One region of the Microbispora sp. GKU 823 genome, then DNA from elsewhere that is predicted to be linked to it. Evidence: riboswitches for the same ligand, from Rfam matches in the RefSeq annotation. Region 1 holds a riboswitch; each other region holds the start of a gene.

Region 1 (7,072 bases):
CCACCTCCACCCGGTCGCTCACCGGCGGCACCACGCTCAAGGTGTACGGCGGCGACGACGTGCGCCTCTACGAGATCAGCGGCATGGGCCACGGCCTTCCTGTCGATCCCGGCGGCGCCGCCGACCAGTGCGGCGCCACCGCGGCGTACTTCCTCGACACGATCTGCTCGGCCTACCACGACGCCCTCTTCTTCGGCCTCGACGGCGGCGCCCAGCCCAGCCCCACCGCCACGCCCACCGTCACGCCCAGCCCCTCGCCCAGTGCCACACCCACTGCCCCGCCGACGGGCACCTGCGTACGGGCCAGCAACTACGCCCACACCACGGCGGGACGGGCGTACCAGTCCGGCGGCTACACCTACGCGAAGGGCTCGAACGACGCGATGGGCCTGTGGAACACCTTCACCACGCACGCGCTGCGCCAGACCGGCCCGGACTACTGGGTGCTCGCCGACGGCCAGTGCTGACCGGCCCCGCTCAGATCACGTTCAGGGCTGACGGGAAGGTTCCGCGGGACGGGGTACGACAAGCCGACGGGGCGGCGGCTGCCCGGGGATGGTCGCCGCCATCGGCACTGCGGGCAGGGCGGCGGGACCGAGGAGGTGTTGGCCGATGAGGGGACGTGTTCTGCCGGTGGCCCTGCTGACGGCCGATCTGCTGGTCGGCGTGGCCGGCGCGTACGGCTCCGCCGCCTGGGCCGGGACGGCTTCTTCGCCGCCCGCGCTCACCGCGTTCACCGCGCTGGCCGGGCCTGCCGCTACGACGCCGGCGGCCGACCACAACGACCAGGACGTCATGTTCGCCCGGATGATGATCCCGCATCATCGTCAGGCGGTGGAGATGGGGAGGCTGGCCGAGGGCCGCGCGGCGGATCCCCGGGTCGCGCGGCTCGCCCGGCGGATCGAGGCCGCGCAGGCTCCCGAGATCCGGACGATGAGCGGCTGGCTCACGGCCTGGGGCGAGCCGGCGCCCGGCGGGAGCCCCGGGCCGGCGCACCACGCCATGCCCGGAATGATGTCCCCCGAGGACATGCGGCGTCTCGAACGGCTGTCAGGACGCGCCTTCGACCGGGCCTTCCTCACGATGATGATCCGGCACCACGAAGGCGCCGTCGCCATGGCGCGCGACGAACTGCGCACCGGGGTCTACGAGCCGGCCCGGCGGATGGCGGCGTCCATCGTCTCCAGCCAGTCGGCCGAGATCAGGGAGATGAAGAGCCTCCTGGGATGAGGCCGCCGCGATGGCCGGAGCCGGCAACGCGACACCCGCAGATCCGGGAAGGCGGCGGGAGGTCACCCACGCTTGCGGTGCCGTCCGCCGGACGTCGCCGCCGCGGCCTTGAACCGCAGTCCGGTCACGGCGGTGGAGACCACCGCGAACAGCAGACCGGCCGGCAGGACGGCGTCGCCGGGCGACCACACGAGGTCGAGCGACTGCCCCTGGGTGGCCGCCATGTTCCTGGTGGTGGGCCCCGCGCCCTGAACGCTCGCATGCACGGCCGCCACGGGCTGGATCGTCACCGGCGCCTTCGGCGTCACCTTGACCTTGCGCGGCAGGCCGTACCCGACGATCTTGCTTTTGTCGCGCACCTTGCGCTTGAGCCACACGCCGTCGACGTTGCCCTCGATCGTGTGGACCTTCCCGCCGACGACCTTCTCGACGATGCCGACGTGGTCGATGTCGCGGATCTTCTTCGACCCCGACCAGGCGAAGAAGACCACGGCGCCCGGCTCGGGCTTGCCGCTCCAGGCGTGGTGCTCCTTGAACCACTTGGCGTGCCGCGTGGTCAGCGCGAACTCGCCGACGTGGTCCTGCACCCCGGCCCGGTCCGCCGCCCAGGAGACGAACATGTCGCACCAGGGAGCGGTCGTGAAATCGGGGTCCTTGGCGACGTTGTCGGCGTACCACTTGCCGAACTTCGTGTGTTTTCCGGCTCGTTCGCGGTAGCCCAGTTCGGGGCGGACGGCGTCGAGCAGCTGTCGAGCAATCGGATCGGTGGAAATCGGAGGCTCCTCATGGCGCGCTTCGAGACATGACGAACCGGCCCGCGGGGCGTGACGGCATGACGGCATGACCGGCCGGGGACACGGCCGCGGCGGGGCGGAATCAGAAACGGGAGATGTGGCAGCCCGTCACGGGCGCGCCATCACCCCGGAAGCCTGGAGACGTTCCAGGGCGGGCATGTGGTCCGGCGACGCGACGCGGACCGGGTGGGCAGGTGGAGCCGACACTCCACGCGCTCTCCTCTCCTTGGCCGCCTACCGGGTTAGCTGACGGGTTCGGGCCAGGAGTAGCCCTACCGGATGGTCCGGATTCACCCCAAGAGACGTGGGTCCCCGGTTCCCGGGATCGATGACTTCCGGGATTCGGCGGTCGCCGGTCGTCCTCGGGTTGAGGACCGCACACCGGCGAGACATCGGGAAGCTTAGTAGATAACAAGTGTGACACGACCAAAAACCCGGCAAAGGGCATCATTCTGGTCGCAGCCGTTCCGTGCTTCCGCAGGTCCTCACGGTCGCGGGCCGCCCGCGGTGAGATACGCCACACAGCGTCGTACGGCACATGCGCCCACACACTCGGCAAGGGGTCAGAGGCGGCAAGGATGCCGCTGTTGAACACCCCGCCCGCGATGACGGCGACGCCGCGCCGCTCGCCGGCCGCGGCACTGCCGTATTCATCGGATCATTACCGGGCGGCTAGCTTAGTTAGCCAAGCTAACTGCTGGTCGCCACAGGGAAAAGGGACTTTCTTATGACGGACGCGATGTGGGCCGGTACGGTCGCCGTGACCGGGCACGAAGGGGCCGAACTCGAAGCGTACGCGGCCCGGCCGCTCGGCTCCGGCCCCTACGGCGGGGTCGTGGTCATCCACCACCTGCCCGGCTACGACGAGGCCACCAAGGAGATCGTCCGCAGGTTCGCCGCGCACGGCTACGCGGCGATCTGCCCCAACCTGTACTCCCGGGAGGGCGCCGGGGTCAGCCCGGACGACCAGGCCGCCGCGGCCCGGGCCAAGGGGGGCGTCCCCGACGAGCAGCTCGTCGGGGACGTCGCCGGCGCCGCGGCGTACCTCAAGGGCCTGGAGCACGCCAACGGCAAGATCGGAGTGATCGGCTACTGCTCGGGTGGGCGGCAGACGTTCCTGGCCGCCTGCTCGCTCCGGATCGACGCGGCCGTCGACTGTTACGGGGCCTTCGTGGTCACCGCGCCGCCCGCCGAATCCCCGCTCAAGGCCGAACCGCTGATCTCCCGGGCCGGCGACCTGTCCTGCCCGCTGCTCGGGCTCTTCGGCGCGGACGACAGGTTCCCCTCGCCGGACGAGGTGGCAGTGCTCTCCGCGGAGCTGGACAAACTCGGCAAGGAACACGAGTTCCACGTCTTCCCCGACGCCGGGCACGGGTTCTTCTCCGTGGACCGCCCCGCGTACCGGCCCGCCGCCGCGGTGGAGGGCTGGAAGAAGGTCTTCGGTTTCTTCAGCCGCCACCTCGCCGCCTGAGGAGAACAGGGATGTGCACCTATCTCACCGAGAAGATCCGGATCGACGGCGCCGCCAAGGGGGCGTCGGGCTGGTTCACGGTCACCGACGGCATGGTCTACGTCGACCATCCTTACCACGCGTGCCAGGAGCACACGGTGAACATCGACCTCACCAACCCGGCCGAGGGCCCGTCGGCCCGGGTCGCGATCGAGCTCACCGAGGAGGCGGCGCTCGCCCTGGTCGAGGCCATCCACAAGGCCCTGGCCGCGGCGCCGCCCGGGCTCGCGTCGGCCACCCGCCGGTCCCTTCCCGCCTGATCCCGCCTCGTCGCCGCCGCGCGGCGCCGCCCAGGGTGAGGGCAGGGCGCGGACGGCCGGCGGTCCGCGGTCGTCAGGCTTCGAGCGACATGTACAGGCGAGTGCCCCCTGGCCGGAAGCCCACGCGTTCGTAGACCCGGCGCGATCCCTCGCCGCCGTACTCCAGCCACACCGACCGTGCTCCCCTGGCGAGCATCGTCTCGGCGAGCGTGGCGGTGACCGCGGCGGCGATGCCCCGTCCGCGGAAGCCGGGGCGGGTGCCGACCCCGGCGAGTTCCGACGTCTCCACGGCCGGAGCGGAGCACATGGCCGCCCCGGCGCAGCCGCCGCCGGGCGCCCGGACGAACCGGACCGCGCCGCCGTTCTCCTCCGTACGGCGCAGCCGGGCCGCGCCCTCCGGCGACGCGGCGAACTCGCCGCCGAACGCCTCGGACAGGGCGGCGTCGATCGCCACGTAGTCCTCGTCCGTGGCCGGCGCCTCCACAGGGAGGACGGCCGGCGGCGGCGTCAGCGTGGCCGGGGTGCAGACGAGATAGTCGTGCACCGCCTCGACGGTGAACCCCGCCTCGCGGAGCGCGGGCTCCACGGCGGGCGCGGCGTCCGGGGCGAACTCGAGCCGGGGCTTGAGCCCGCGCTCGCGGAACGCCCGATCAGCGCCGCGACGTCCCGTCCGCCCAGCCTGGCGCCGGGCAGGGGTGTCGCGTAGTTGACGTACGGGCTGGTGGTGCCGGGCTCGACGCCGAGGACGAAGCCCCCGATCTCGACGACTTCGGGACGGCGGCGAAGGTTGGCCACGGCGAAACTCTGGACATCGATGCCCACGGTGATATCGACCTCACGAACGACAAGGTGGAGCGGTTCGCCCATCGCTCGGCGCGGAGGGGTGAACTCGCACGGGAAAGCCATCCCGGACGGGGATGGAGAAGGTGCACAGGGCACCGTCACGTGGGGCCGCCGTGAGACGGTGAGGGCAGTGAACCGATGACGCGGGAGGCGTACCGGTCAGTGCCGACGGCGGCCACTGTGGGACGCCGAGAACATAGGCTTCGTTCCTTCGCTGTGATCTGTGTGAAGCGCGCTCACTTTCCCACGCGGGTCCGTGAGCGCGCAAACGGTTATCTCCGGCGGGGTCAGCGCGCCGCCGGGGCGAGCATGCCGACGAGGTCGCAGGCGTCGAGTGAGCGGATCAGGGCGGGGTCGAGACGGGCAGGATGCAGGGCGTAGACCTGTGCCCCCTCGCTCACCCGCACGTCGTCCTCCAGCACCACGGCGAGACCCGCTTCCGCCGCGCCGGCCTCCGCAGCGGGGCCGGCCGCGTGCCGTACGCCGAGGCGGGACGCGAAGGCGGCGGCGTCTTCGCCGGGACGACGCGCGTGCCGGCTCACGGCGCCGTCGCGGTGCCGTACGACGACCTCGCGGGCGCGGGCGGCGGCGTGCCAGCAGGCGACCTCCCACAGGGTGACGCGCTCGCCGAGGCCGTAGGCGTCCTCGGCCGCCGCGCCCAGACGGGCGATTTGCTCCTCGTGTTCGTACACGTCGTGGAACCCGGCGAACGCGGACACGTTGAGGTCCACCCAGCGCATCGTGCGCGACCAGAGGTCGGCGACGAGCGGGACGAGGATCTTGGCCGGGCCGGTCAGGTCGAAGCGCTGCCGTACGGCGAGCGGGTCGAACAGGCCGTCCGGATCGTCCATGAATCCGGCGAAACCGCGGGCCAGTTCGTCGAACGGCACGTCGTTGTAACTGAACACGATGGGCACCACGTACCGGCCGCCGGTCGCGCGCAGCGCGGCCACGTCGAGATCCACGAACTCCGACGCGCCCAGCGGCTCGGGCGCGGAGGTCAGATCCCCGGAGTGGACGGCGGCGCTCGCGCCGAGCCGCAGGTTCGTGTAGTCGCACAGCCCGACGAACTCCCACCGCGCGTCGAACACCGCCACCGACAGGTCCAGGTCGACCACGCGATCCGAGGGCTCCGCCCAATGCAGGAACAGCCGGATGCGCTCGCCGCGCGGTAGCGGCCGGACGCTGCCGCGCGGCAGCCGTACCAGCGAGGCCGAGGCGGACCGCTCGGCCTCCGGCGCGAGCAGGTCGTCCAGCTCCTCGTCCAGCAGCGCGGTCCCGACGGGCGGCAGCGCGGCGGCCCGGCGCAGCATCTCGCCGGTCAGTACGGCGGTCAGGGCGGCCACGGTCTCGGGGGCAAGCTTCTCGCGGGTGTCGGGGCTCGGCCCAGATCCGCGCCGCTCCCCCGCGCGGGAGGAACATGCGGGTCCCGCCCGGTGGCGTACGCAACTGCCCCAGGGTGGCGATCAGCACGGCGGGGGAGACGTGCGGCGCGGCGGCGCGCAGGGCCTCGGCCAGATCGGCGGCGGGCAGGCGGCGGGCGAGATCGGCGGTGCGCCGCAGCAGCTCTCCCGGCCGGCGCGCGAGCAGGGCGAGTGCCTCGCGGGGATCTGTCCGCAGCGCGGCCTCGAACCGCCCCGCGAAGGTGCGGGCGCGCAGCCGTACGCCGTCGAACGACAGCAGGTCCCCGTGGGCCGCCGCGCGCTCCAGCAGGACGTCCGCCATCGGCGTGCCTTCCGGCAGCGGGGTGCCGCGCAGCACGGCGAACGCCAGGGCCGCGTCCGGGTGGCGCCGGTGGAACTCGTGCGGGTGCAGCACCTCCGCCATATGCCGCCACTACGCCGGGTAGCGGTGCAGGTCCTCGATCAAATACGGCAGCGCCTGCCGGTCCAGCACGGCGAGCAGCGCGCGACGCACCGGCCGGGGCAGGCTCGTGCGGCGCGGGAGGCGGGCGCGCAACCCGGGGTCGCCGCCCATGAGTGCGTGGAGCAGCCGCAGCACGTCGGTCGCCGTGTCGGCGTGCCGGGTGAGCAGGCCCAGGTCGCCGTGCCGTACGGCCGAGGCCAGGACGACGGCGCGGGTCTCGCGGGCCGGGATCCGCTCGGGGAGCCAGCCGGCCGACTCGGGCCAGAAGCGATCGACGATCTCGGCCACGACCGCCCTGTCCTCCGCGCGCGGCGCCGCCTGCCGGGACAGCAGCGGACCCAGCAGGTCGCGGGCCCGGGCGGCCGGATCGTCGCACAGCCCGAGCAGGGTCAGTGTCTCCGGCACCCGGCCGTTCCACCTGACGGCCGGGGCGTAGACGTCGTCGGCCGGGCGCAGGAAGGGATCACCGGGGTCGATCCGGCGGTGGCAGATCGGGCAGGCGCTGTAGTCCGCGCCGTCCCAGCACGCGCGGCAGACCAGGTGCGCACACGGGGACACCGGGTGGACGG
Region 2 (7,072 bases), on a different contig from region 1:
TCATCGTGAGCGAACTGGTCACCAACGCGCTCAAGCACGGCTGGCCGCCGATCGAGCTGCGCCTGCTGCGCGGCCGCACGCTGGTGGTCGAGGTCGTCGACGGCTCCCCCCGCCACTCCCGCCCCCGCGCACCGCCGCCCCCGACGAGGACACCGGCCGCGGTCTCCAGCTGATCAAGCGGTTCGCCTACCGCTGGGGCACCCGGCCCACGCCGTATGGAAAGATCGTCTGGGTCGAGCAGCACGTCCCTTGACCCGGGCGTTCCCTCCCCGGCGAGCGTGTATGACTGATCGTTGAGAAGAGTTACGTTCGAATGGGGAGTTCGTGGCGAGGAGGGGACATGATCGACATCCGTGACGCGTACCGCAGGGCGCTGGACGGTTTCGGGGACCGCCTCCATCTCGTCCGCCGCGGGCAGTGGGAGCTGCCGACCCCCTGCGTCGACTGGGACGTCCGGGGGCTCGTCAACCACGTCGTCGCCGAGAACCTGTGGGCCCCCGAACTGCTGTCCGGCCGTACGGTCGCCGAGGTGGGGGACGCCTTCGAGGGCGACGTGCTCGGCGACGACCCGCTCAAGGCGTTCGAGGCGTCCGCGCAGGGCGCCGTCCAGGCGGTGTACGCCGAGGGCGCCCTGACCAGCGTGACCCACCTGTCCTTCGGCGACGTGCCGGGCGAGGAGTACATCACCGAGCTGTTCGCGGACGCGCTGATCCACACCTGGGATCTGGCACGTGCCATCGGCGGGCCGGAACGGCTCGACCCCGAACTCGTCGCCTCCTGCTCCGAATGGTTCGAGAAGGCGCGGGAGGACTACCGCGAGGCGGGGGTCATCGGGGACGAGCGCGACGTTCCGGCCGGCGCCGACCAGCAGACTCATCTGCTCGCCGCCTGGGGCAGGAACCCCTAAGCCCTACCGTGCAGCACCTTCCGCGGGGCCTACCGGCCTGTGGGCCGCCTGCCGTGGTTGGCCTTCTTCTTCTTGCGTGCCTTCGACTTGCGTGCGCGCCTGCCCATCACGACCGCCTTCCGTCGGGTACGGCTTTCGCTCACTGTCCTCCCCCGGATCGCCGACGGCAAGTACCCGGACCCCAACTCAACATGTCTCCACGTACGTGAGGCATAATTTGTTTGAATCTGTTGACAGGAGTGGTGGATGCTGGCCCAGCAACGGCAGCAGGCGATCCTGGAGAGGGTACGCAGAACCGGCGGGGTGCGCGTCGCGCAGCTCGTACGCGACCTCGGGGTCTCGGACATGACGATCCGCCGCGACCTGGAGGTCCTCGCGGAGCGCGGCCTGATCGTCAAGGTGCACGGCGGGGCGACCGCCACCGGCACCGGCTCGACGGAGGAGCCGGGCTTCGCGGCCAAGTCGGTGCGGCAGCAGGCCGAGAAGGAGGCCATCGCCCGCCGGGCCGCCATGCTCGTACGGCCGGGCAGCTCCGTCGCCCTGTCGGCCGGGACCACGACCTGGACACTGGCCCACCACCTGGTGGACGTGCCCGAGCTGACCGTGATCACCAACTCCGTCCAGGTGGCCGACGTCTTCCACCGGGCGGGACGGCCCGACCAGACCGTGGTGCTGGTGGGAGGCGTGCGTACGCCCTCCGACGCGCTGGTCGGCCCGGTGGCCGTGGCGGCCGTCCGCTCCCTGAACGTCGACACGCTCATGCTCGGCGTGCACGGCATGAGCGTCCGCGCCGGTTACACCACGCCCAACCTGCTGGAGGCGGAGACCGACCGCGCCCTCATCGCGGCCGCCCAGCAGCTCGTGGTCCTGGCCGACCACACCAAGTGGGGGACGATCGGCATCAGCACGATCGCCGCCCTGGGCGAGGCCGGTGTGGTCGTGAGCGACGTCGGCCTGCCGGAGGAGGCGCGCGCCGCGCTGTCGGAGCACGCCGGCGAGCTCCTCCTCACCGATCCGTCCGGGGAGACCGAACTGGAGACCGCACTGTGACGCCGGACCTCTGGAAGCCCCCCGTGACCCGGGACACCGCACCGTGAAGCTGGAGACCGCTCTGTGAAGCGCACCATCACCCATCTCGCCGACGGCCGTGAGCTGATCTACTTCGACCGGCGTGACGACGCCGACCACAGCGCCACCGACAAAAGGGACCTGCCGCCGCGCCCGCTCGCCTCCGAGCTGCGCTACGACCCCCTGATGGACGAGTGGGTGGCCGTCGCCCGGCACCGCCAGACGCGCACCCACCTGCCGTCCGCCGAGGAGTGCCCGCTCTGCCCGGGGCATCCCGGCTCGGAGATCCCCTCGCCGTACGAGGTGGCGGTGTTCGAGAACCGCTTCCCGTCGTTCAGCTTCAACACCGGAGCGTACGAGCAGGTGGGCGGGCTCAGCGAGGTGCGGCCGGGGATCGGGCGCTGTGAGGTCGTCTGCTTCACCTCCGACCACGACGCGTCGTTCAGCTCGCTGAGCGACGAGCAGGCCGAACTGGTCGTCGAGGCCTGGGCCGACCGCACGGCCGAGCTGTCCTCGCTGCCCGGCGTGGAGCAGGTCTTCTGCTTCGAGAACCGCGGCGCCGAGATCGGCATCACGCTGCCGCACCCCCACGGGCAGATCTACGCCTATCCGTACGTCACGCCGCGTACCCGGCAGATGCTGGACGCCGCCGCCCGCCATCGGGGCGGCAACCTGTTCGCGGACGTCCTGGCCGCCGAGCGGAGGGGCCCCCGGGTGGTGGCCGCCAACGAGCACTGGACGGCCTTCGTCCCGGCCGCCGCGCGTTATCCGTTCGAGGTGCACGTCTACCCGCATCGTCAGGTGCCCGACATCCCCGCGCTGTCGCCCGAGGAACGGGCCGCGTTCGCGCCGCTCTACATCGAGGTGCTCCGCCGTCTGGACGGGCTGTTCGGCGTCGTGATGCCGTACGTCGCGGCCTGGCACCAGGCCCCGGTCACCTATCGGCGCGACCTCGCCTACCTCCACCTGCAGCTCTTCACGATCCGGCGGGCGCCGAACAAGCTGAAGTATCTCGCCGGATCGGAGTCGGCCATGGGCGCGTTCGTCAACGACGTGCTTCCGGAGGAGGCCGCCCGGATGCTACGCGAGGCGGTAACGGCTTGATCTCCGAATGGTTGCGACTTTGGTGGCAGCCACGGTTTCTTTACCACTAGTATCCCTGACACCGGACGTCACAACCGGTACGCCTAATCCCGGGCGCCCGCCCGGGAGCCGGGGACCCAACCACGCACCTGGGGTCAAGGCAGTCGCCTGCCCGGGCTTCTCCAGCCCGAACCCGTCAGCTAACCCGGTCGGCAGATGGAGAGGAGTGGGCTCTGCCCCGCGCGTTCCCCCTGGCTCTCGGCGCGCTCGCCTCCGCCGTCCTCGTGTTCGGCGCGGCCACCCCTGGCGCCGCCGACCCCAAACCGACGGAGAAGCAGCTCAAGAAGGAGCTGTCGGACCTACGCAAGAAGGTCGACCGGCTGATCGGCGACTACAACGCCAAACGCGTCGCCCTCGCCAAGGCCCGCGTCGAGGAGAAGGCGGCCCGCGGCCGGCTGGCCAAGGCCGAGGCCGACTACGAGGCCGCCAGCGACGCCGTACGGCGGATGGCCGGGCTGCGCTACCAGACCGAGAGCGCGATGGCGCTGCCCGACATGAACACCGCCGCGCTGAACTACCAGCTCAAGGAGGAGCAGGCCGCCAGGCTCGCCCGCTTCGACCAGGTCCGCGCCGAACGGCAGCAGGCCGCGGACGCCGCCAAGACGCTGACCGAACAGCTCAAGGCGCAGGCCGCCGAGGTCGCCGGACAGCGCGAGGACGCCGAGGATCTCATCGACGAGATCAAGGACAAGCTCGACGCGCTGATCCCGATCGCGCCGGGCAAGCGCGCGGGCGGGTCGTGGGCGCCGGAGCTGCCCAGCGGCTCCGACAACATCACCCCCCGGATGCGGCTCATGCGCACGGAGGTCGAAAAGCACTTCGACCTGCGGTTTCCGGTCGGCTGCTACCGGGCCGAGAACAGCGGCGAGCACCCCCTCGGGCGCGCCTGCGACTTCATGATGAGCTCGGGCGGCGCCATGCCTTCCCCCGAGATGAAGGCGTTCGGCGACAGCCTGGCCGCCTGGGCCATCAAGAACGGGCCGAAGCTGGGCGTGATGTACGTGATCTGGCAGCAGCGCATCTACAACCTCGGCCATCCGGGCTGGCGGACCATGTCCGACCGCGGCAGCATCACCGCCAACCACTACGACCACGTGCACATCTCGATGTACTGACGCCGGGGCTCTCGTCGGCAGGCGAACGAGAAGGGCGGATCGGGTTATCGTCCTGCCATGAAGGACGAGCCTCCCCCGCCCCTGCTGGCCAATCGATGGGCCGACGCTGCCGGCGAAGGCGGGCCGGGGGCCGGCAGGGAGATATGCAGGTGTTTCGACCAACACAGGGTTCGCCAAGACAGGGTTCGTCCGCCGCACCTTGTGCGCTTCCATCCTGAGCGTCAGGACACTGCGTCCCCTGGCTGGCGACATCTGCTCGAGCTCGTAGAAGAAGCGGCGGCGGACGGCCGCGAGGTGTTCCGTCCTCTTGTCGAACTCAGCCCGGCCGAGCAGCGTCAGATCGTCACGTTGCCTCCGACCATCGCCAAACTCACCGAGGTCAAGCACTTGGTGCTCTACGGCAGTAACCTCGTGCGAATCCCCCCGGAGATCGGCTCGATGACCAATCTGCGGGAGTTCAGCCCTTACACGTCGCATCGCCTCCACTGGTTCCCGTACGAGCTGACCAGGTGCCGGCGGCTGAAGGCCGGCACGGTCAGCACCCGCTCGCTTTACGGCAACCTCAAGGTGCGAGCGCCGTTTCCTCCGCTCCAGCCGGGCAGAGCATCGACCCGGGACCTCGATCTCCTCGGCCTCGACCCTGGAGTGTGGGGCACCGACGTGATCCGCGCGTGCAGCGTCTGCGACCGGCCTATCGCCGAAGGCGGGCTTCACCAGGTGTGGATCTCATTACGGGTCGGCACCGACACCGTGCCGCTGCTGGTGAACGCCTGCTCACCGGCCTGCATCGACGCCCTTCCTGCTCCTCCAGATGGCTACCTGCCCACGCCGCACACCGGCGGGCCGGGCATGTGGCGAAAGCGGGGTGACCACCGTGCCTGACCTCACGGCGGACCTGTTCGTGTCGCTGGACGGCTTCGCCGCCGGCGTGGACGTGGGGGCCTTCTTCGGCTATCCGGGGCCCGGCCTCGACGCCTGGATACGCGAGGCGACCGAGCAGCCGCACCTGATGCTCATGGGTCGCGTCACCTATGAGGCGCTCGCGGCGATCTCGTCCGCGGCCGCCGACGAGGCGAGCACCCGGATGAACGACCTGCCGAAGGCCGTCTTCTCCAACACCCTGCGGGAGCCGCTCGCCTGGAAGAACACCCGGCTCGTGCGCGGTGACCTCGCCGAGCGGGTCAGGGCGCTCAAGCGGGAGTCGGCCGTGCCGCTGCGCTCGATCGGCAGCCTCACGCTGGTCAGAAGCCTGATGGAGCTCGGGCTGGTCGACCGGCTGCGGGTGATGGTCTTTCCCCTCACGCTGGGCGGCGACGGCCGGGAGCCCGCCTACGCCGGCTACCCCCGGACGGGGCTGGAACTGGCCGGCAGCAAGGTCCTCGACTCGCGCATCGTCCTGCTCGAATACCGGCCGGCAGGCCCAAAATGATGTGACTCCGCGCCGCGGCTCGGGGCAGGATGCCGGAATGACCGACACACGTATCGATCCCCCTGTCGCCGCGGACGAGCGCGCGATGCTGCGCGCCTGGCTGGACTGGCACCGTGAGACTCTCGCGGTGAAGTGCCAGGGCCTCACGGAGGAGCAGCTGCGGCTGCGCTCCGTGCCTCCCTCCAGCATGTCGCTGCTCGGCCTCGTACGGCACCTGGCCGACGTCGAGCGGGCCTGGTTCCGGCGGCGGCTCAACGGCGAGGACCTCGGCGGCATCTACTACAGCGACGACGACCCGGACGGCGAGTTCGACAACGTGGACACCGCGTCCGCGGAGGAGGCCTTCGCGACCTGGCGCGCGGAGATCGAGCACGCGCGTGCGGCCGAGGATGCCTGCGCCGACCTGGACGCGCTGGCGAAGGCGGACCGCCAGGGAGTCCGCCACTCGCTGCGCTGGATCATGTGCCACATGATCGAGGAGTACGCCCGCCACAACGGCCACGCCGATCTGCTGCGTGAGCGCATCGACGGGGCGACGGGCGAATAGGCTCCCGCCCGGCGGGGCTCAGCCGGACAGGCGGACCGGGTTGACGAGGTCGGCGTAGATGAGAAGGCCGCCCATGACGACCAGCAGGGCCGCCATGACGTACGTCAGCGGGAGCGCCTTGGCCACGTCCACGTAACCGGGGGCGGGCCGGCGGCGCACCCGCGCCAAGACCCGCTTGACGCCCTCCCACAGGCCGCCGGCGATGTGCCCGCCGTCCAGCGGCAGCAGCGGGATGAGGTTGAACATGCCCACCGCGAGGTTCAGCAAGGCCAGCAGGTTGATGAAGATCTCGATCTTGTTCTCGACCGGGAGGTCCGAGGCGGCGATCTCACCGCCGATGCGGCCCGCCCCCACGATGCCGATCGGCCCGTTCGGGTCGCGCTTCTCGCCCGAGAAGGCGGCGTTCCACACGCCGACCATCTTCTTGGGGATGTTGACCATCGCGACGGCGGTGCGCTCGGTCAGGTCCCACATCTGCCCGACGACGTAGCCGGGGCCCTTCTTCTCGACGACGACGGTCGGGCTCACGCCCAGGAAGCCGACGTTCTTCTCTACCTTGTCCGGGTCGGCCAGCGAGGGCATGTCCTGCGCGATCAGGTCGACCTTCACGTCGGTCCGCTGCCCGCCCCGCTCGATGCCGAGCGTCGTCGCCCCCGCGCCGTGCTCCCGGATCAGCCGCTGCGCGTTCTCCCAACTGGTCACCGGCGCGCCGCCGATGGCGACGATGCGGTCGCCGGGCCGCAGTCCCGCCTTGGCGGCGGGCGTCAGGGGGTCGCCATCGCGGCAGTCGCGGTGCCCCGCCTCCGCGGCCGGGATGGCGCACTTGGACACCGAGGACACGACCGGCGTCTGCTCGCGCACGC
Region 3 (7,072 bases), on a different contig from region 1:
ATCGGCACAGCCCGGAAGCCTCGTAAAAAGAGAGGACCGGCCGGTTCCATCAAGATCGACGGGCGGGAGGTCTGAAGATCGAAAAAAGGAGCGGGGGCACAATCACGTGGACGGCCCGGACGGTCGTGGCGTCAGAGTTTCCCACGGCCAAACGATCCCCGCATTCCGCGGACGCCGCCTGCGGCCGGGTAGAGCGGGTGGGGATCCGGGAGCGCCATAACGGCCTGTGGGGCTCCATACGGCCCCATAAGCGCCCCTGACGGTTCCTTAAGCCGCCCGTGGGCGGATATGACCCGGGCGGGACGGCGGGGGCGACTCTTAAGGATTGGCGCCGGGGGCGGCCTCGCGGTCATTGGGCACCTCTCGGGACGGTGAACCCAAGCATGGCATGTCCGGGAGGCACCGCAAGGTTTTTCCGTCACAGCGGGGTGAGCGGGCGGTGCGGACGGACCATAGCGACCCATAGAAAAACGGGGCCGATGGTCCGTTCCATCGGCCCCGTCTGTCGTCGTTACTTGACCTTGACCACTACGGTGTTGGCGACCTTGTCATGCAGCGCCTGATGCAGCGGCTTGTCCCACAACAGCCACAGCACGTTCAGAAGGGAGGCGAGGCTCGCGAGGTAGCTGATAACGGGAATCCACTGCAGGAACTCGAAAACGTAGAGCACGCCGGCGCGCTTGAGCGCCGCGTCCTGGGGAAGCCCGCCCGCGTCGAGAGTGCCTCCGACCGGAACGACCTTGATTCCCATGACTTTCTTGCCGAGCGTCTGCCCCTGCGCCCGCAGCATGAGGAATTCGTAGGCGACCATGACGAGGCCGCCCAGGATCGCCGTGAGCAGTGACGCGAGGAAGTAACCGCTTCCGGTGGTGAACACCCCCGTCGTCGGGTCGATGCTCGCGTTGGTGACGACGATCCCCGTGATCACGAGCGTGATGATCGCGAAGGGGATGCCGACGATCACGCCGTCGATGATGCGGGCGACGAGGCGCTGCCACCACTCCGCGAGCGGGGCCGGGGCACCGGGGGGAATCGGCCCCGAGGCCGCGTACGGCTGGCCGAAGCCGGGCTGACCATAGCCCTGCTGGCCGTACTGCTGCTGCCCGTAACCGGGCTGCTGGCCCTGCTGGGCGGCGTAGCCCTGCTGCTGACCCTGCTGCTGGCCGTAGCCGCCCTGGGCGGGGTCGTAGCCGGGCGGCTGCTGCGGGCCCGTGTGTTGCCCGCGATAGCTGACGACCGTGACGTCTGGGTCGTAGTCCTGGGGCTGTCTGTCCGTGTTGTACCCGGGGTTCGATGACGGCGGTGGCGTTCCGTCCGACTCGTCCTGGGGGTACGGCGGCTGTCCGGTGCTCACCGTGTCACCTCGTTTCGAAGACGCATGCGCCGAACGTCTGTAGCACACGCTGATATTGCCAAAAGTAGCGACAGGTGTATCAACAGTCACCTTTGCAGCAGTCGACAACCACCGTCAAGATCGGCGATCAATGCCCATCAATGGTGATCAATGCGGTCGAGGTGCAGCAACATCCGGGTGTTCCCCAGCGTGTTCGGCTTGACGTGCTCCAGGTCGAGGAACTCGGCGACGCCCTCGTCGTACGACGCGAGCAGTTCCGCGTACACCTCCTGGGAGACTGGGGTGCCCTGGATGGGCGTGAAGCCGTGCCTGGCGAAGAACTCCACCGCGAAGGTGAGGCAGAAGACCCTCCGCACACCGAGGTCCCTGGCGGTCTCGATGAGCGCGGCGACGATCCGGTGGCCGATGCCCCCGCCGCGTGCCGCGGGGTCCACCGCGACGGTCCTGATCTCGGCCAGGTCCTCCCACAGCACGTGCAGCGCGCCACAGCCGACGACCTGCCCGCCCGTCTCGGCCACCCAGAACTCCTGGACGTCCTCGTACAGCGTGACCGTGCTCTTCTTGAGCAGGCGGGGACCGACGCCCGAATACGCGTCGACGAGGCGCCGGATCGCCCGGACGTCCGGCGTCCTGGCCCGGCGCACCGTCACGGCCGTGGCACCCGACTCACTGGATGTCTGCGCGGCGACCTGCTCCATGACCGGCCAGCCTAGCCGGACCGCGGCCGATCCCACGCGGTCGGTACGGATCGCGCCGCTACGGATAACGGTCATGTCCAAACACGACACCCGACACGATGCTTGACCCTGCGTAGCCATCAGGATACGGACGGATGCACGGCCGCGCCCTGAGGTGACTGTTCCGGTTCGTCCCACTTTTTTCATCCGCCCGAGCTGCACGGCCAATGCCTTAGATCGCTCTAAACCCAGGTGAACGCGGACGCATCACTACCGTTCCCGTGACCCGACCGTGATCGTTTGGTTGTCAAACGTAGACGGGTTTCGGAGTTCTGGTTGAGCAAGAACTCGCCGTGCACTATCGTCCAGCGACGATGCCGGTCATCGTGAGCGCTCACGGCGACCGGGCGCCGAATCTTCGAAGCACCGAGTGCGAAGGGGAACCGGGGACCCAACTGCAGGATCAGGATCGGTTCGATCTCGGATCGTCAAGGGGTGAATCCGCAAAGGTAGGGCTACTCCGGCCCGAACCCGTCAGCTAACCCGGTAGGCGCTCAGAGGTGCCCCGCCGTACGGCCCCGTCTCGACGACGGACCCGCCGCGGGCACATGTGGGAGAGGAGCTCGGTTGCGCATGCGTGGAGGACGGCCGGCGGGCAGGCACGCCCGCGGCCGAGGGTCCGGATCCGGCACGGCCGGTCCGGGTGCCGTCCGCCGCTTGGCGTTCGTCGGCGTCGCGATCACCGCGATCACGTTCGGCGCCCCGGTGGTCCGCGCCACCGCCGACCCCAAGCCGAGCCTCAAGGAGCTCACCGCGCAGGTCGAGAGCCTCTACACCGAGATCGAGACCCTCACCGAGCAGTACAACGGCGAGCGCGTGCGCCTGAAGGCGGCCGAGCGGTCCGCCGACCTCGCCAAGAAGAACCTCGCCAAGAGCGAGGCCGAACTCGAGGTCCGCCGGCAGAAGGCGAGCGCCCTCGCGCAGCACTCCTACATGACCAACGGGCTCGGCAACGCGCTCGTGCTCATCGACAGCGACGCCGACCCGCGGCGATACCTGGACCAGGCCTCCACGACGTACGCGCTGGAGCTGCAGGAGAGCCAGGAGGTCGCCGAGGTCACCAAGGCCATGGACGCCGCCGCGCGGGCCAGGGAGAGCGCCTCCGCCCGGCAGGCCGAGGTCAAGAAGCTCCTCAGCGGCCTCGACTCACGGCGCGACAAGATCACCAAGCTGATCAAGAAGACCGAGAGCAACCTCTACCGGCAGGTCTCCCGGACGGTCGGCGCCGAGACCCGCAGCAGGATGTCGTTCCCCATCGTGGGCGACGGCAAGGCCGCCCAGGCGGCGCGCTGGGCCCTCAAGCAGCAGCTCAAGCCGTACGTGTGGGGCGCCGAGGGGCCCGGCTCCTTCGACTGCTCGGGCCTGGTCATGGCGGCTTACCAGTCCGTCGGCATCAGCCTGCCTCACTACACGGGCGACCAGTGGACGGCCGGCACGCACATCTCCCGCGACCAGCTTCGCCCCGGCGACCTGGTGTTCTTCTACCCCGACCTGCACCACGTGGGCATCTACATCGGCGGTGGCTACATGATCCACGCGCCGCGCACGGGAGACGTCATCCACATCGCGAAGATCGCCGGGCGGCCGTTCGCGGGAGCGGTGCGCGTCGCCGACTGAGCCCTTCCTCGCCGGAGGGCGTCGCGGACGCGGTCAGATGAGGCGGCGGCGCGCCGCCCAGGCGACGGCCTCGATCGCGGTGGCGACGCCGATCCGGTCGCAGATGCATCGCAGCCGGCGCCGCACGGTGCGCCCGCTGACGTCGAGACTGCGGCCCACCCGGTCGGCGGTCACGCCCTTGGCCAGCTCCGCGAGGAGAAGCAGATCCTCTTCGGTGAGACCGGCACGCTCAAGGTCCGAGGCGAGATTGTCACCTCGGTAGACGACCTCGGGAACACCCATCGTCCGCCCTCCCCCACGACGATGCTTCGTCGGCCCACCCTTCAGGGACGGTAAACGCCTGCCATGAAGGTCGTCAAGGTTCGGAGTCGAGCCTCCGGCCGTACGCCGCCTCTGTAGCGGAACGGGCCGTGGGCCATCGCCTTTCCTTCGCCTCCCTTACGCACTTCCAGGTGCCTTCTTACCGGAAGAGAGCAGCTCTCCTTACGCTCCTTGCCACGCCGGAAGGACACGCCGGAAGGAGAGGAACTCATGAGAGCACTGGTGGCACGGGATGGAGCCGTGCGGGTCGTCGAGGTGGCAGAGCCCGAGCCGGGGCCGGGGCAGGTGCGGATCAGGGTCGAGGCGGCGGCCGTGAACCCCGTCGACCTGTTCACGGCCGCGGGCGCCCTCGCCGACGGCGGGCTCATGCCGCACCTGGAGACGTACGCACTCGGCTGGGACGTGGCAGGCGTGGTCGATGGGACCGGACCGGGAGTGACGGGCGTACGCCCGGGCGAGCGGGTCATCGGGCTGTCGGACCGGCTGACGGAGCCGCTCAAGACCCAGGCGGACCTGGTCGTGCTGGACGAGACGGCCGTCGCGCCCGCGCCCGCCGGGGTGGCCGCGCCCGAGGCGTCGACGCTGCCGCTGAACGCGCTCACCGCCGTCCAGGCGCTCGATCTCGCCGGGCTCGCCGAGGGTGAGACCCTGCTCGTCACGGGAGCGGCCGGTGGCGTCGGCGGCTATCTCGTGGAGCTGGCCGCAGCACGGGGGCTCAGGGTCGCCGCGGTCGCCGCGCCCGGCGACGAGGCACTCGTCCGGGGCTTCGGCGCGGAATGGTTCGTCCCGAGGGGCGCCGACCTGGCCGCGGCCGTCAGAGCCGTCGTTCCCGGCGGCGTGCACGGCCTGGTGGACGCGGCGGTCGTCGGCCTGCCCGCGCTGGACGCCGTGCGCAACGGGGGCGCGTTCGTCGCCGTCGTCGCGGGGCAGGCCCCCGTCCCGCTGCGCGGCATCCGGGTCCCGACGGTGTTCGTCCGCGCCGACGCGGCCCAGCTCCGGGACGTCGCGAAGCTCGCCGAGGCGGGACGGCTGAGCATGCGGGTCGCCGGCACCTATCCGCTGGAGCGGGCGGCCGAGGCGCACGAACGCCTGCGGAGAGGCGGCCTGCGCGGCCGGTTGGTCCTGCTGCCCTGATTCGCCTACGCCGCTACGCCTGTCTCGGCGCACGGCTGTGGGCCGGACGGTCATACCGTCCGGCCCACCCTCAGGAGATCAGGCGCGGCCGAGCAGCTCGCGCACCCGGTCGCGGCCCACGGCCAGCAGCAGCGTGGGCAGCCGCGGGCCGGTGTCGCGGCCGACGAGCAGCCGGTAGAGCAGAGCGAAGAAGGCGCGCTGGGCGGCCTTCAGCTCGGGCGTGGCCGCCTTGGCGTCCATGTCGAGCCCGGCCTGCACCTTCGGCACGCCGTACACGAGCGTGGTCAGCCCGTCGAGCGACCAGTGCTCGTCGAGGCCCTCCACCAGCAGGCGCAGCGACTCCCGGTCCTGCTCGCCGAGCGTGTCGAGCAGCTCCTTGTCGGGCGTCTCGCGCACCTGCGTCCGCTCCTCCGCGGGCACGTACGTGTTCACCCAGTGCTGGGCGCGGTCGAGCCGCGGCCGCAGCTCGTCCAGCCCGGAGATCTCCGGGTCGAACGCGCGCAGGATGCGCAGCGTCTGCTCCTCGTGCCCGGTGGCGATGTCCACGACCGAGGCCAGGGTCCGGTAGGGCAGCCGCCGCGGCGTCTCCGGCAGGACCCGGGAGGCGGTGCTCGACGCGCGGCGGTAGGCCGCCTGGTCGGCCGGCAGCGCCGTGCCGTCCTGCACCTTCCTGGTCAGCGTGTCCCACTCGTCGTACATGCGCTGGATCTCCTGGTCGAAGGAGACCTTGAACGACTGGTTGGGACGGCGGCGGGCGTACAGCCAGCGCAGCAGCGCGGGCTCCATGATCGACAGAGCGTCGGCCGGGGTCGGCACGCCACCCTTGGAGCTGCTCATCTTGGCCATGCCGCTGATGCCGACGAAGGCGTACATCGGCCCGATCGGCTGCGGGGCGTCGAACACCTCGCGGACGATCTGGCCGCCGACGACGAACGACGAGCCCGGCGAGCTGTGGTCCACGCCCGACGGCTCGAAGACCACGCCCTCGTAGGCCCAGCGCATCGGCCAGTCGACCTTCCACACCAGCTTGCCGCGGGTGTGCTCGGACAGCAGGACGGTCTCACCGTGGCCGCACACGCAGGTGTACGACATCGCGGTGGTCTCGTCGTCGTACGACGTGACCGTGGTCAGGTCGCGGTCGCAGACCGAGCAGTAGGGCTTGTAGGGGTAGTAGCCCCCGGCGCCGGAGCCGTCGTCCTCGCTCGCGGCCCCCGAGCCCTCCAGGGCCGCGGCCTCGTCGGCGTCCGTGACCTCCTTGGCCTTGGCCTTCTTGGTGCGGTACTGGTCGAGGATCGCGTCGATCCTCCGCCGCTCGCGCATGGCGAGCAGCACCTGCTCCCGGTACGCGCCGGAGGTGTACATCTGCGTCTGGCTGATGCCGTGGAACTCCACGCCGAGCTCGTTCAACGCGGCGATCATCGGCGCCTTGAAGTGCTCGGCCCAGTTCGGGTACTCGCTGCCGGGCGGGGCCGGGACGGTGGTCAGCGGCTTGCCGATGTGCTCGTTCCAGGCGGGGTCGATGCCCACAGGAACCTTGCGGAAGCGGTCGAAGTCGTCCCACGAGATGATGTGCACGCACTCGTGGCCGCGGCGCCTGATCTCGTCGGCCACCAGGTGCGGGGTCATGACCTCGCGGAGGTTGCCCAGGTGGATCGGGCCGGACGGGCTGAGGCCGGACGCGCAGACGACGGGTTTGCCCGGTGCGCGCCGTTCAGCCTCGGCGATGACCTCATCGGCGAAACGCGCCACCCAGTCGGCGTCCATCACGTCAGTCCTCTCTGAACGGGATCCTGCCTTCTATGGTCCCGTACGCGAGGGAGTCGTCAGGACGCGTTACGGGCGTAGACCAGCCGCAGGCCGATCAGTGTGAGCCAGGGCTCGTGCACGTCGATCGTACGGGCCTCGCCGA
Region 4 (7,072 bases), on a different contig from region 1:
GCCAGCATCGCGTAGATCAGTTCGTCGCTCCACGCGCCGGCGAAGAACTCGTTCTCCACCAGGCGGGCCTCCAGGCGCATGCCGAGCCGCTCCATGAGGCGGGCGGACGGGGTGTTGCGCGCGTCGCAGTTGCCGTGGATCCGGTGCAGCCCGAGGCTCTCGAACCCGATCCGGAGGACTCGCGGGCCGCCTCGGTGGCCAGGCCGCGGCCCTGGTACGCCGGGTTGAAGACGAACCCGATCTCGCCCTGGCGGTGCTCGCGGCTGCGCAGGAACAGCGTGAGGTCCCCGATCACGGGCCCGCCGCCGGCGAGCGCGGCGGCCACGCTGAGCACGTCGCCGTCCTCCCCGAGCGACGCGCAGGCGATCTTCCGGTCGAGCGCGGCCTTCGTCTCCTCCCGCGTGCGGGCGTCCCAGTAGAGGTATCGGGTCACCTCCGGCAGGGAGTGGAAGGCGTACAGGTCGTCGAGGTCGGCCTCGGTGAAGGGGCGCAGGACCAGCCGGGGGGTCGTGATCGGGTACGGAGGAGCGAACACGCCGCCAAGCGTAGGGACGGGGGCGGGACGACCGCCAACCGGTTGTGCCCGGCCCGGCCCCGCCGCCGAGCACGGTCACAGATCATGAACGCGACATGGAACACGGTGCGACGGCCGTACCCTTGAAGGAAGACAAGAACAAGGGAGTGTCTCGCAGATCTTGCCGTGTGAGGGCGATCCGGTGGGCGCGCCGCGAGGGTCACGCCTCGCGGACGGCGGGCATCGGGGACGTTCTCGCACTCGGGGGCGACAGCACCGCGAGGCGCCGCCGGGGCGACCGCAGTGAGCAGAAGATCTGTAGGACACGACCGAGGAGCGACGAGATGAGTTCAGCCGGAGAAGGCCTGTCTCGTCCGTTGCCCGAGCAGGTCCGTTTACACGTGGTGGAGGTCGCGGCGCAGGTGCTGGGCTCGATGCCCGCCGCGGCCGTGCCGCCGCCGCTGCGCAACATCGCCAAGTTCGACCCGCGCAAGCGCGCCCGCCTGGGCAGCGCGCCGATCGCGGCCAGCTGGAGAACGACAAGGAGTTCCGCGAGCGGGTGGCCGAGACGGTGGAGGCCGCCTGGCCCGAGCTGGTGGCGAGCCTGGCCGCAGGGCACGGTGCCCCCCGCGGCCGAGCCGGTGCTGGTCGCGGCGGCGGCCTACCTGACCCGCCCGCCCGGCTGGCCGGACCTGATCGAGCAGGCGCGGGCCGATCTGGAACACGCCGCCGCCGCGGGCACCCAGCGGGAGCAGGCGGAGACGCGGCTGCGCGAGCAGCTCGCGGCGCAGCGCGCCTCCGCCAAGGAGGAGATCGACCGGGTGCGCGAGCAGCTCAAGGCGGCCCGCGCGGAGAACTCCGACCTGCGGCGCAAGCTGCACGACGCCCGCGAGCGGGTCAGGGCCGCCGAGGCGCGGGCGGCCGAGCTGGAGGCGGAGACGGCCGAGGCGCGGTCCAAAGCCGCGAGCGCCAACGGCGCGGCCGAGACCGAGCTGCGCCGGCTCAGGGAGCGCCTGGCGGACGCCGAGCGCCAGCTGGAGGCCAGCCGCAGGGCCGCCCGCGAGGGCCGCAGCATCGAGGACGCCCGGGGTGCGGGTGCTGCTGGACGCGCTCCAGGACGCCGCCGCCGGCCTGCGCAAGGAGCTCGGCCTGCCCACGACGATCAGCAGGCCGGCCGACTACGTGAACGCGGTGCTGCCGGGCGAGGCGGGCGTGACGGCCGTGCCCGCGCGGGCGCTGGCCAACGACGACCCCCAGCCTCCTCGACCAGCTCCTGGCCATCCCTCATCTGCATCTGATCGTCGACGGCTACAACGTGACCAAGACCGGCTATCCGTCGCTGACCCTCGCCGACCAGCGGGCCCGGCTGCTGACCGGGCTCGGCGGGCTCGCCGTGCAGACGCGGGCGGAGGTGACGTGCGTGTTCGACGGCGCCGAGCTGAACGGGCCCGTCCAGGTGTCCGCGCCGCGCGGGGTGCGGGTGATGTTCAGCGCGCCCGGGGAGATCGCCGACGACCTCATCCGCACGCTGGTGCGCGCGGAGCCGCCGGGGCGGGCCATCGCGGTGGTCTCCTCCGACCGGGAGGTGGCCGAGTCGGTGCGCCGCATGGGCGCCCGGCCGGTGCCCTCGCTCCTACTGCTGCGCCGTCTCGGGCGCGGCTGAGGCGCCGTACGCGCGCTCCGGCCCGGCGTCGTCACCGTACGTGATGACTGCCGCGAATACCTGCGAATAGGTTGAAGCATCAAGATCGCCTAGATAGAGTCGCGCCGCAGGTTTCGTTGATCTAAGAGGTTGATCCTCAAGGGGGCTCAGTGCGAGGGCGTGTGCCGGTGGCCGCCGGTCTGGCCGCCGTGGTCCTGCTGACGCCGGTGACGGGCGCGCAGGCGGATCCGAAGCCCACAGTCGCGCAGGCCAAGGCGAAGTTGAACAAGCTCAACGAGCAGGCCGACAAGCTCGTGGACCGCTACAACGCGGCCAACGAGAAGTGGAAGAAGGCGAGGCAGAAGTACCTCGCGATCAACGACGACTACAAGAAGCAGAACGTCCGGGTCGAGGCGCTCCGCTCCGGGCTGGTCTCGATGGCCGTCAGCAGCTACCAGGTCGGCGAGATGGGGTCGTGGGGCGGCGTCTTCTACAGCGCCGACCCCGATGCCATGCTCAGCGGCCTCGCCACGCTCAACCACATGTCGGCCGAGCGGGCCGGGCGGCTCAGGGAGTACGAGGGCGCGATCAAGGACCTCAAGGACCGCCGCGACCAGAGCAAGGTGGTGTACCAGGAGGCCGCCGACGTCAAGAGCGAGCTCGCCGACGAGAAGGAGAAGGTCGACAAGCTCGTCAGGGAGCAGATGAAGCTGCTGCGCTCGCTCGGGACGTACAACCCCGGCAACCCCAACAGCGCCGGCATCGTCTACACCGGGCCGGCGTCCGGCAACGCGCTGGCGGCCCTCCAGTTCGCCTACAAGCAGGTCGGCAAGCCGTACCGCTACGGGGGCACGGGACCGGACGCCTGGGACTGTTCCGGGCTCGTGCAGGCCGCGTGGGCGGCTGCGGGCGTGACGCTGCCCCGGACCAGCTACGAGCAGTGGGCCTGGGGTGCGAGCCGCAGGGTCTCGCTGGACGAGCTCCAGCCGGGCGACCTGCTCTGGCACGCCGGGTACGGGCACGTCGGCATCTACGCCGGCGACGGCAAGGTCGTCCACGCGCCGCAGACCGGCGATGTTGTGAAGATTGTCACACTCGCCGAGTATCACGCCATCGGAGCTGTCCGCCCCTGAGGGCCCGGCCTTCTATGTGAACTTCTGTGCCTTTTGTGACTCATGTGACCCGGTTTACCCGTTGATGCCGAGATTGTGAGCAGAGTCACACTTAGCCTTTCGCGATGCGGGTAAGCTGCGGTTTCTTCTTCGCCGCCTCTGTTATCCGATCTTTATCCGGCGGGAGGGCTTTGCCGAACGCGGCGAGTCCTCGGTAGCTTCTGGGCCGCGGCGAGCACGCCTCGCCGCGGCGCACCCGGTCCGGCCGGCCGTCGCGCAGTCATCCACCGTCACCGGCGCTCTCCATCACCCTCCCCCTCGCGGGATCCCTCAGCGCCGGTGGCTGCCGAGTCCGTGCAGTCAGGAGGCACGGAGCCGGGGAACCATCGACCTTCACGCGAAGGTCCGGGGTGAATCGGCGCATCGCGCGCCGTAGGGCGACTTCCCCGCCCGAACCCGTCAGCTAACCCGGTAGGCGTGAGCGGAAGACCCGAGGAGAGATCCTGTCTACCACCCCCTCTAGCCTGTCCCGTCTTGCCCGAATTGCCCTTGGTGGTGCTGCTTTGACGGCATCCGTCGGGGTCGCCGGTGCGCATCCGGCGGCGGCGGACACGGTGACGGTCACGGTCGTCAAGACGGCCCCAGCCACGAAGACGGCCACGAAGACGGCCACGGCGAAGAGCGCGAACACCGCCGCCCGCAGGGCCGCCGCGAAGAAGCAGCAGACCAAGAAGCGCGCCGCCAAGCGGAAGGTCACCAGGGTCGCGCTCCAGCGGGCCAAGGCCCAGCGTGCGGTGAAGGTGGCCGAGAAGCAGATCGGCGACCCCTACCGCTACGGAGCCACGGGACCGGGCGCGTTCGACTGCTCGGGCCTGGTCCAGTACGCCTGGCGCAAGGCGGGCGTACGGCTGCCGCGCACGACGTGGTCCATCCGCAGCGCGGTCAGGAAGAAGGTGTCCTGGGGGAACTTCAAGCCCGGTGACCTGATCTTCACCAGCGGCGGCGGCCACGTCGGCATGTACGTCGGCCACGGCAAGATGATCCACGCTCCGCACAGCGGCACGCGGGTGCGGATCGACAAGCTGGACGCCTACAGGAGGAGCACCTTCGTGGGTGCCGTCCGCCCGGGCGTCTGACGGGCACCGGTCACCAGCCCCCTCGACCGGCGCCGTCCCTACGGCCCCGTCCACCTCGCCGAGGTGGACGGGGCCGGTGGCGTGTGCTGGCTACCATGCACGGCGTGACTGCCACGAGCGGTGTGCCCGGAGGCGTGCCCGGCGTACGCCCCGAGGCCGGCCGGCGCCACCCCGAAGCTCCGCCTCATCGGGTCCGTCCCCGTGCGACCACGGCCGTGGCCGTCGCGCTGGCCGTGCTGCTCGCCGGGCCCGCCGCCGCGGCCCCGCCCGACCCGCTGCTCGCCCTGCGGCTGGCTGCCCGGGCCGCCGTGCGGGAGCACCCGGGCATGTGGACCGGCGCCTCCGTCGCCCGCGGCGAGCGCGCCGTCGTCGTCGGGTCGCCCCGGCCGCTGGTCGCCGAGATCGCCGCGCTGGCCGATCGCGCGGGCCGCACGGTGAGGAGGATCTGGGGCGGGTACGGCGGCGCGGTGGTCCTCGTGCCGCGCACCGAGGAGCAGGCCGCCGTGCTGGCCGCGCCGGCGAACGTGGACGGCCTGGCGGCCGTCGCCACCGGCGGCCGCGTGATCGTGCAGCCGGCCGCGTTCGCCCGCCTGTCCGCGACCGGCCGTCTGGTCGTGGTGACCCATGAGCTGACGCACGTCGCGACCGCCGGTCGCCGCGCGGTCCCGATGTGGCTCATGGAGGGCTTCGCCGATTACGTGGGCTATCTGGACAGCGGGCTGCCGGTCCGTGCGGTCGCCGCCGAGCTGGCCGCCGACGTGGCGGCAGGGAGGGCGGCGCTGAACGCCCTGCCGGGGCCCGCCGACTTCGCCGCCAGGCCCGCCCAGGCGTACGAGGAGGCGTGGCTGGCCTGCCGCTACATCGCCGCGAGGTTCGGGGAGCGGAGGCTGGTCGCCCTCTACCGCGCCGCGCTACGCGAGGAGATCGGCGCCGCCCTGCGGGAGGTGCTCGGGCTGACCGCCGACGGCCTGACCCGCGAATGGCGGTCGTACGCGCGCGAGCGGCTCGCCCGTTCCTGATCGCGACAGGGCGCCTGCTTTGCACAGGGCCTCTGCTTTGCACAGGGCGACGGTGGTGGCGGTGGCTGCGACAATGCGTTCCCGGGCGGACCGCGCGACCACGCCGGCAGCGGGGGTGAGGATGACGAAGCGGACGCTGATCGTCACGAACGACTTTCCGCCCAGACCGGGCGGCATCCAGGCGTTCGTGCACGGCCTCGCCTCGCGCAGGCCGCCCGGCTCTGTGGTCGTGTACGCCCCGCGCTGGAAGGGATGCGAGGAGTTCGACGCCCGCCAGCCGTACGAGGTGGTCCGTCATCCCTCCTCGCTGATGCTGCCGACGCGCTCGGTGGCGAGAAGGGCGGCGGCGCTGGTCGAGGACGGCGCCACCGTCGTCTTCGGGGCGGCGGCGCCGCTGGGGCTGCTCGCCCCCGTCCTGCGCGCCGCGGGCGCGGCGAGGATCGTCATGCTCACCCATGGGCACGAGGCGTCGTGGGCCCGCCTGCCGGGCGCACGCGCCCTGCTACGCCGTATCGGGGCGGGGGCCGACGTCGTGACCTACCTCGGCGACTACACCCGCCGCCGGATCGCCAGGGTCGTCCCCGCCTCCAGGCTCGTACGGCTCGCGCCCGGCGTGGACACCGCCGCCTTCCACCCGGGGGCGGGCGGCGACCGGGTGCGCGCGTCGCTCGGCCTGGGTGACCGGCCGGTGGTCGTGTGCGTCTCCCGGCTGGTGCCGCGCAAGGGCCAGGACGTGCTGCTGCGGGCCTGGCCGCTCGTCCTGCGGCGGGTTCCCGGCGCGGTCCTGCTCCTGGTCGGCGGCGGCCCCCTGCGGCGGTCGCTGGAGCGAACGGCCGCCCGGGCCGGCCTGACCGGTTCTGTGGTCGTCACCGGGTCCGTGCCCTGGGCGTCGCTCCCGGCCTACTACGACGCGGGCGACGTGTTCGCCATGCCGTGCCGCAGCAGGTTCGGGGGGCTGGACGTCGAGGGCCTCGGCATCGTCTACCTGGAGGCGTCGGCGACCGGGCTGCCGGTGGTCGCGGGCTCCTCCGGCGGCGCCCCCGACGCCGTACGGCACGGCGAGACGGGCCTGGTGGTCGACGGCACCTCGCACACGGCGGTGGCCCGCGCGCTGTGCGACCTGCTGGCCGACCCGGCCCGCGCCCGCGCGATGGGCGAGCGGGGCCGGGCCTGGATCGAGGAGGAGTGGCGCTGGGACCTCGTCGCGGCCCGGTTCGCCGAACTGCTGTGACGCGACGCCGCCTCAGCCGGTGAACACCTCCACGAGCAGGAAGCCGTTCAGCGCGCTGATCACGGCGGCGACGACGACGGCGGCGACGGTGGTGAGGCGGCGGTTGACGAGGTCGCCCATCAGCTTCCTGCTGCTGGTGAACGCCACGAGCGGGACCAGGGCGAACGGGATGCCGAAGGACAGCGCGACCTGGCTCAGCACGAGCGCCCGCGTGGGGTCCACTCCGACGGCCAGGACCGCCATGGCCGGGAGCATCGTGACCAGCCGCCGCGCCACGAGCGGCACGCGGCGGCGCAGGAACCCCGCCATGATCACCTGACCTGCGTAGGTCCCCACGCTGGAGGAGGCCAGGCCGGAGGCGAGCAGGGCGAGCGCGAACGCGACGGCCGCCCCGGGGCCGAGGACCTGCCCGAGACCG

What was found. Region 1 has a riboswitch for cyclic di-AMP ahead of B1L11_RS37400 (CHAP domain-containing protein). Riboswitches for the same ligand answer to the same signal wherever they lie in the genome.
Region 2: it holds a riboswitch for cyclic di-AMP, as region 1 does, so the genes downstream of both, B1L11_RS28210 (hypothetical protein) here and B1L11_RS37400 (CHAP domain-containing protein) in region 1, are expected to answer to the same signal.
Region 3: it holds a riboswitch for cyclic di-AMP, as region 1 does, so the genes downstream of both, B1L11_RS34940 (C40 family peptidase) here and B1L11_RS37400 (CHAP domain-containing protein) in region 1, are expected to answer to the same signal.
Region 4: it holds a riboswitch for cyclic di-AMP, as region 1 does, so the genes downstream of both, B1L11_RS04700 (C40 family peptidase) here and B1L11_RS37400 (CHAP domain-containing protein) in region 1, are expected to answer to the same signal.

What each region holds. Positions count from the first base shown of each region.
Region 1 is NZ_MWJN01000113.1:2,337-9,408, forward strand. It holds gene B1L11_RS37390 (PHB depolymerase family esterase) at 1-467, shown strand, start outside; gene B1L11_RS37395 (DUF305 domain-containing protein) at 613-1,230, shown strand; gene B1L11_RS37400 (CHAP domain-containing protein) at 1,293-2,072, opposite strand; cyclic di-AMP (ydaO/yuaA leader) riboswitch at 2,240-2,382, opposite strand; gene B1L11_RS37405 (dienelactone hydrolase family protein) at 2,752-3,495, shown strand; gene B1L11_RS37410 (DUF6295 family protein) at 3,507-3,794, shown strand; gene B1L11_RS37415 (GNAT family N-acetyltransferase) at 3,868-4,380, opposite strand; gene B1L11_RS52905 (TerD family protein) at 4,925-5,983, opposite strand; gene B1L11_RS52910 (hypothetical protein) at 6,058-6,486, shown strand; gene B1L11_RS52915 (RING finger family 4 domain-containing protein) at 6,474-7,072, opposite strand, start outside.
Region 2 is NZ_MWJN01000063.1:16,642-23,713, forward strand. It holds gene B1L11_RS28190 (SpoIIE family protein phosphatase) at 1-173, shown strand, start outside; gene B1L11_RS28195 (TIGR03086 family metal-binding protein) at 341-907, shown strand; gene B1L11_RS28200 (DeoR/GlpR family DNA-binding transcription regulator) at 1,154-1,957, shown strand; gene galT (galactose-1-phosphate uridylyltransferase) at 2,021-3,079, shown strand; cyclic di-AMP (ydaO/yuaA leader) riboswitch at 3,150-3,287, shown strand; gene B1L11_RS28210 (hypothetical protein) at 3,343-4,233, shown strand; gene B1L11_RS28215 (hypothetical protein) at 4,291-5,115, shown strand; gene B1L11_RS28220 (dihydrofolate reductase family protein) at 5,108-5,662, shown strand; gene B1L11_RS28225 (DinB family protein) at 5,700-6,209, shown strand; gene B1L11_RS28230 (RIP metalloprotease) at 6,228-7,072, opposite strand, start outside.
Region 3 is NZ_MWJN01000097.1:1,473-8,544, forward strand. It holds gene B1L11_RS34930 (RDD family protein) at 512-1,354, opposite strand; gene B1L11_RS34935 (amino-acid N-acetyltransferase) at 1,492-2,052, opposite strand; cyclic di-AMP (ydaO/yuaA leader) riboswitch at 2,446-2,598, shown strand; gene B1L11_RS34940 (C40 family peptidase) at 2,749-3,708, shown strand; gene B1L11_RS34945 (LuxR C-terminal-related transcriptional regulator) at 3,742-3,990, opposite strand; gene B1L11_RS34950 (zinc-binding dehydrogenase) at 4,240-5,163, shown strand; gene lysS (lysine--tRNA ligase) at 5,242-6,927, opposite strand; gene B1L11_RS34960 (type III pantothenate kinase) at 6,987-7,072, opposite strand, start outside.
Region 4 is NZ_MWJN01000005.1:102,832-109,903, reverse strand. It holds partial or broken gene B1L11_RS04715 (GNAT family N-acetyltransferase) at 1-535, opposite strand, end outside; gene B1L11_RS04710 (hypothetical protein) at 859-1,812, shown strand; gene B1L11_RS49765 (NYN domain-containing protein) at 1,830-2,177, shown strand; gene B1L11_RS04705 (C40 family peptidase) at 2,327-3,289, shown strand; cyclic di-AMP (ydaO/yuaA leader) riboswitch at 3,603-3,757, shown strand; gene B1L11_RS04700 (C40 family peptidase) at 3,832-4,404, shown strand; gene B1L11_RS04695 (hypothetical protein) at 4,509-5,423, shown strand; gene B1L11_RS04690 (glycosyltransferase family 4 protein) at 5,545-6,654, shown strand; gene B1L11_RS04685 (Nramp family divalent metal transporter) at 6,667-7,072, opposite strand, start outside.